Regions from separate parts of the Hydrogenophaga sp. LT287 genome, predicted to be linked through region 1. Evidence: predicted binding sites of a transcription regulator. Region 1 holds the regulator's gene; each other region holds the start of a gene.
The links. The regulator FNR, encoded in region 1, switches genes on or off when oxygen is low (the NO sensors DNR and NnrR bind a similar motif). The targets are predictions, from matches to a motif close to TTGATNNNNATCAA.
Positions count from the first base shown of each region.

Region 1 (2,242 bases):
CGAAATCCTGCACACCAAAGCTCAAGCGGTTGAAGCCCAGTCTGGCCAACGTCTGCAACCGCTGGTCGGTCACCGTGCGAGGGTCCACTTCAATCGAATACTCACCACCCGGCACCAGCGTGAAATTGCGCCGGATCATCGACATCAGGTCTTCCAGCTCGGCATCGGACAGAAAAGTGGGGGTACCGCCGCCCAGGTGCAGCTGCGACACGCTGTGACCTTGCCCGAAGTGCTGCACCTGCAGCTCCACCTCACGAGACAGATAGCGCAGGTATTCGGCTGCACGTTCGTGGTGCTTCGTGATCACCTTGTTGCAGGCGCAGTAGTAGCAGACCGACTCACAAAACGGAATGTGCACATACAGCGACAGCGGCAGCGCCATGGAACCCACTCGGCGCTGCTCCAGCGCTTGTATATAGTCTTGCTCCGCGAAAGCTTCGACGAATCGGTCTGCCGTCGGGTACGAGGTGTAACGAGGCCCAGGAATGTCGAATCGCTTGAGCAACTCGTTGGAAATAGCATGACTCACAAACAGTTCTCCAGTTCTGAGGGCTGAATGTGCCGCATGAGCGCGCCAGCGCCTTTGATCTTGATCAAGGCCTCGGTCGGACCGGGGGTTGTCCCCAGGATTGCCCCCAGACTCCAGACCGGCCTTTTCTCGACAGTGCTCGGGCCGATGCGTTAAGCTAACCCCGCAATCCTGGAAAAATTATGGACATTCAAAGCATCAAAGTCGCCTGCTCAAGCTGCAACCTGCGGGAGTTGTGCCTGCCCATGGGTCTGAACAGCGAAGAGATAGACAAGCTCGACGCGGTGATTTCCACACGCCGCCGCATCAAGCGCGGCTCCGCGCTCTTCAACACGGGCGACAAGTTCACGTCGCTATTTGCCGTTCGTTCTGGTTTTTTTAAAACCTGCGTTACTACCGCAGACGGCCGTGACCAGGTGACCGGCTTTCAGATGACGGGAGAAATCATTGGCCTGGACGGCATCGTCAGCGACCACCACTCGTGCGACGCGATTGCACTGGAGGACGCCGAGGTGTGCGTGATGCCTTTTGACCAGGTGGAAGAGCTCTCACGCGAATTCACCACCCTGCAACACCACGTCCACAAGATCATGAGCCGCGAGATCGTGCGCGACCACTCGGTGATGCTGCTGCTGGGCAGCATGCGCGCCGAAGAACGGCTGGCGGCTTTCTTGCTCAATCTGGTCCAGCGGCTTCATGCCCGCGGGTTCTCACAGTCCGAGCTGATTTTGCGCATGACCCGCGAAGAGATCGGCAGCTACCTGGGTATGAAGCTCGAAACGGTGAGCCGCACTTTCTCCAAGTTCGTTGACGACGGCATTATCGAAGTGAAACAGCGCTATGTTCACATCAAGAGCACCGAAGGGCTCAAGCAGATCGTGAATCCGCAAACTTGCCGCTGAATCCACCGCGACACACAACGAAAACCTGGGCGAATGCCCAACAAAAAAACCCCGGACAGGCGCATACGCCTCTCCGGGGTTTTTGTTGGCGCTGAAGGCGCTAGCCGTTTCAGCCGCAGCGACCGTTCTTGGCGCAGTCGGTTGGTCGCTCGTCTGCGGGTATCGGGCAACGGTTCACCTCAAATGGCGACATGGCGAGCAAAGTTGTCAAGGCGCTGGAAACCATGGTTGCACCCCAGAACACAAAGAACGCGAGGGTGTAAACCGCTTCCCGCGACAGGGCCAGAGGAGAGCCAAACCAATGCAGATCGCTGGGATCGACAAAAGCAAACACCACCATTTCCAGCACCGCGGCCACCAAAAAAGCAGGCCATGCTATCCACATCAAACGCTGTGTCCACATCGGTGCGGCTCCTCTTCCATATCTGGTTTTGTTAAAGCGACAAGCACCCGGGTACAGCTGCACCGGTAGCCAGGCTGGCCATTATTTTTCAGAGGGCACCAAAGGTGAAGCCGCATGGTTTCGACCCTGATTGGCTGGCTGCACAGCCATCAGCGCATCGATCCTTGCTTGCCCCTCCAGTGCCAGTGCCGCCCTGCGCTCTCGCTCGTAGACCTCCTTGTCAAGCACCGGATCCTGGTCCATCGACGAAATGACCACCATGGTGCTGGTCGCTATCACCCCACACAACAGAAGAGCCGGCACGAACACCACATGTGGAATTCTCCACCAGGGGGTATTTTCATGGCTTGGGGGCTGGGTCAAGGGCGCGTTGCTCATGTTGTAGCTCCGAAATGGGAATGTCAAATG
Region 1 covers NZ_JBVPZC010000018.1:53,877-56,118, reverse strand. Annotated here, with positions in the region: gene hemN (oxygen-independent coproporphyrinogen III oxidase) at 1-529, opposite strand, end outside; gene fnr (fumarate/nitrate reduction transcriptional regulator Fnr) at 712-1,431, shown strand; gene AC0GNR_RS13605 (hypothetical protein) at 1,541-1,834, opposite strand; gene AC0GNR_RS13600 (hypothetical protein) at 1,916-2,212, opposite strand.

Region 2 (2,242 bases), on a different contig from region 1:
AGGTTTTGCTGTTCCCTTGCTGCAGCGCCGGCGGTGGGGCGGTGGTAAGGTCGCGCCCCGCTGGCCGCTTCCCCTGCGTCGCGGCCTTGGCTCCCCATTCCCTCCCTTTTGAAAGTCCTCATGTTGTTCACCCCTTTGCAAGCCGGCGCCATCACGCTGCCCAACCGCGTTCTCATGGCACCGCTCACCCGGGCGCGCGCCAGCGCGGGCCACATGCCCAACGCGCTCATGGCCGAGTACTACGCGCAGCGCGCCAGTGCCGGTCTGGTCATCACCGAATGCACCATGATCCTGCCCGGCACCTCGGCTTTTGTGTCTGAGCCGGGCGTGTACAGCCCCGAGCAGATTGCAGCCTGGAAGGTGGTGACCGACGCGGTGCACGCCCGTGGCGGGCGCATCTTCATGCAGATCTGGCACGCCGGGCGCGCGGCCCACCCGGCATTGAACGGGGGTGCAGAAACCGTGTCGTCCAGCGCGCTGGCCGTGGACGGCGACACCCAGACGCCCGAAGGCAAGCTGCCCAATGTGGTGCCGCGTGCGCTGCGCGCCGACGAAATACCCGCATTGGTGGAAGCCTTTGCCCAAGCCGCCCGCAACGCGGTGCAAGCCGGCTTTGACGGTGTGGAAGTGCACGGCGCCAACGGCTACCTGATCGACCAGTTTTTGCGCGATGGTGCCAACCAGCGCACCGACGCTTACGGCGGCTCGCTGGAGAACCGAGCCCGTTTCCTGTTTGAGGTGCTGACCGCGGTGAACGCCGCCATTGGCGAAGGCCGCGTGGGCCTGCGTTTGTCGCCGCTGAACAGCTACAACAGCATGATCGACAGCGACCCGATGGGGCTCACGGCTTTCCTGGCCGAGCGCTTGAACGGCTTCAACCTGGCTTACCTGCACGTGATGCGTGCCGACTTTTTCCAGGCCCAGCAAGCCGACGTGATGACGCCCGCACGCGCCCACTACAAAGGCGTGCTGGTGGGCAACATGGGCTACAGCGGCGACGAGGCTGAAAAGGCCGTTCAGGCCGGGTTGCTCGACGCCGTGGCCTTTGGTACCGCCTTTTTGGCCAACCCCGATCTGCCGGCGCGCCTGCAGGCCGGCGCGCCGCTCAACGCCCCCGACGCCAGTACGTTTTACACGCCCGGCGCCAAGGGCTACACCGACTACCCAACGCTGTGAACCGACACGGCCGGCGACGCCGGCCGTGTGGGTGTCGGCCGCGCAGGGCGGGTGCTTGTTGACCTGTATCAAGACCCGAAACGGCGATCTGCGGGATGCTAGGGGCGCTGCTTGTCAGCCATAACAACCCACCGGAGACAACGCCATGAACCACGAAGCCCTGCGCGTCATCCGCGACGAACATGCCACCTTGGCAGCCATGTTGCAGTCGCTCATGCAGATGGTCAAACGCGGCCCCAGCCCCGACGGCAAAGACCAGCACGAGCTGTTTTTTGATGTGCTGCGTGCCATGCTGTTCTACATCGACGAGTTCCCTGAAAAGCTGCACCACCCCAAAGAGTCGGACCTGCTGTTTCCCCGCGTGGCACGGGCCGCGCCGCACGTCATGAGCGCCATCGACCAGCTGGAGCGTGACCACGGTGCGGGCGAGCTGCGCGTGCGCGAGCTCATGCACCTGCTGATGGCCTGGGAGTACCTGGGCGATACGCGGCGCAAGGCGTTTGAAGACGAGGTCACGGCTTATGTGGATTTCTATTTGCAGCACATGCGGCTGGAAGAAACCGTGGTGCTGCCTGAAGCCGAAAAGCACCTGACCGACGCCGACTGGCATGCGCTGAACGCCGCTTTTGCCACCAACCAGGACCCGCTGAGCAACCGGGTTCCACGCGACCCGCAGTTTGACCGCCTGTTCACCCGCATCGTCATGCGGGCGCCCGCACCCGTGGGGCTGGGGCAAGACTGAGCGCTTGAGCGACGCTGCGCCTGGCCGGCGCGGTGGGGTGCCCGGGTTCGGCGGGTAATACAAATAGTTTTAGTTGACGCGGATCAATGGCGATCGGTGGTTGATCATGCATACTTATGTAACTATTTGTATTACACGTGTGCCCGCACCATGTCTCAATCAGCCCAACGTCCCCCTTTTGACGACCCTTATGGCGTGTCCAGGTTGCTGCACACCCTGGTGTTGCTGGTGCAGCGCTTGCCCGACGAACAGGGCCGCGGCGGGCATGCCGCATTTTTTGATGCGGTTAACGCGCTCATGATCGACGTGTGTGCCAAGGTGCCG
Region 2 covers NZ_JBVPZC010000023.1:37,911-40,152, reverse strand. Annotated here, with positions in the region: gene AC0GNR_RS14995 (alkene reductase) at 121-1,176, shown strand; gene AC0GNR_RS14990 (hemerythrin domain-containing protein) at 1,322-1,918, shown strand; gene AC0GNR_RS14985 (hypothetical protein) at 2,069-2,242, shown strand, end outside.
Region 2: a site for FNR is predicted at 1,235-1,248, ahead of AC0GNR_RS14990 (hemerythrin domain-containing protein). Genes of this name have one in related genera too.

Region 3 (2,242 bases), on a different contig from region 1:
GCGCCCCGCGCAGACGCGCTGGACAATTCTTTTTTTCGAAACACACAGGAGTGAACCGTATGAACAGCATCCAGACCGTGGGCATTATTGGCTCGGGCACCATGGGCAACGGCATTGCGCAGGCCTGCGCCACCAGCGGCATCCAGGTGGTGCTGGTCGACATTGCCCAGGCGGCGGTGGACAAAGCCCTGGCCACGGTGGCCAGCAGCCTGGACCGGCTGATTAAGAAAGAAAAAATGACCGCCGCCGAGAAAGACGCGGCGCTGGCCCGCATCAAGGGCTCGACCAACTACGAAGACCTCAAGGGCGCGCAACTGGTCATTGAAGCCGCCACCGAAAACGAGGCACTGAAGGTCAAGATCTTGCAGCAGCTGGACGGCTTGCTGGGCGCCGACGTGATCGTGGCCACCAACACCAGCTCGATCAGCATCACCAAGCTGGCCGCTGCCACGCAGCGCCCCGACCGCTTCATCGGCATGCACTTCTTCAACCCGGTGCCCATGATGGCGCTGGTGGAAATCATCCGCGGCCTGCAGACCAGCGACGCCACGCACGACGCGGTGAAGGCGCTGGCCGAAGCCCTGGGCAAAACGCCCATCACGGTGAAGAACGCGCCCGGTTTTGTGGTCAACCGCATCCTGGTGCCCATGATCAACGAAGCTTTCTTTGTGCTGGCCGAGGGCCTGGCCACGCCGGAAGACATTGATGCCGGCATGAAGCTGGGCTGCAACCAGCCTATTGGCCCGCTGGCACTGGCCGACATGATTGGCCTGGACGTGTGCCTGGCGGTGATGAACGTCTACATGGCCGAATACAACGACAGCAAGTACCGCCCCGCGCCGCTGCTGAAGGAAATGGTGGCCGCTGGCTGGCTGGGCCGCAAAACCGGGCGCGGCGTGTTCACTTATTGACCCCCCGCGCCGCTGCGCGTCACCCCCCAGGGGGCGATGCCTGCGGCCGGGCGAAGCCCGTTCCGCGGCATCTTGGGTTGTGGGGACACGCGCGCCGGTGAAGGCTCGCTCGGTACGTTAGCCGGCCCATTGTTTGCGCCAGATCAAGCTGCTGCGGCGCAGCATTTTTATGATGAACCCACTTTTCACTGCCCAGGGGTTTTTCATGAACGCTGCTGCCCGCACCCAACCGTCGCTCGCTGTTTTTGAGTTTCTCGACAGCACCCACCGCGAGATTCAGCAGCAGCTGCAACAGCTGAACGGCTTGGTGGATGCGATTGAAAACAGCGGCCTGAACCAGGCCAACCGGGAGCAGGCCCGCCGCGTGCTGGACTACTTCAATGGCGAAGCGCGCCAGCACCACCTGGACGAAGAAAAACACATTTTCCCGGCGCTGCTGAACAGCCAGAACGCCGAGATCGTGCAAGCCGCTGAACACCTGGTGCAAGACCACGGCTGGCTGGAAGAAAACTGGATTCAGATCGCGCCCAGCCTGGAAGCCGCCACCAACGGCAACCTGTGGTTTGACACCGTGGAACTTCGGCACGCACTGGAGGTTTTTGAAGCCCTCTACCTGGACCACATCGTTCTGGAAGAGTCGATTGCCTACCCGGCCGCCAAGCAGCGCTTGGCCAGCCTGGACACGGTGGGTATGGGCCGTGAAATGGCGAAACGCAGAGCCCTTAAAAGCGCTGCCCTGCCCTCTTATTAATTCGGCCCTATGAAGTATCAACCGTTCGCCCTGAGCCTGTCGAAGGGCTCGTGCCATGTCTGAGGAAGGTTTCGACAAGCTCAACCCGAACGGACTTTAAGACTTCACTGGGCCGGATCTATAGGCCTCGCGCTCAGCGGCTCAGCTCACCAGGCCACCGTCAAACCACGGTGGTCAAAAAACCCGCCTGAGCTGCCCGGGGGCAAGCCATCGATCACGCCCAGCAGCTCGCCCGCCGCCACGTCAGGCGGTCGCACCTGCAGCCCGGTTTTGGCAAAGGGCTGTGACAGCCCGGTGTCCACCGTGCCGGGGTGCAGCGCCACACACAGCGCGTCGCGGTTGCGCCGCGCCAGCTCAATGGCCGCCGTGTGCACCAGCTGGTTGAGCGCGGCTTTGGATGCGCGGTAGCCATACCAGCCACCCAGCGCGTTGTCGCCGATGCTGCCCACCCGCGCCGACAAAAACGCCGCCACACAGCGACCCTGGCGCGGCAGCAACGGCAAAAAGTGTTTCATCACCAGCGCCGGGCCCACGGCGTTCACCGCAAAGCTGTGTGCCAAGGCATCGGCGTTCAGGTGTT
Region 3 covers NZ_JBVPZC010000012.1:31,669-33,910, reverse strand. Annotated here, with positions in the region: gene AC0GNR_RS11020 (3-hydroxybutyryl-CoA dehydrogenase) at 60-911, shown strand; gene AC0GNR_RS11015 (hemerythrin domain-containing protein) at 1,117-1,662, shown strand; gene AC0GNR_RS11010 (SDR family oxidoreductase) at 1,809-2,242, opposite strand, start outside.
Region 3: a site for FNR is predicted at 1,045-1,058, ahead of AC0GNR_RS11015 (hemerythrin domain-containing protein). Genes of this name have one in related genera too.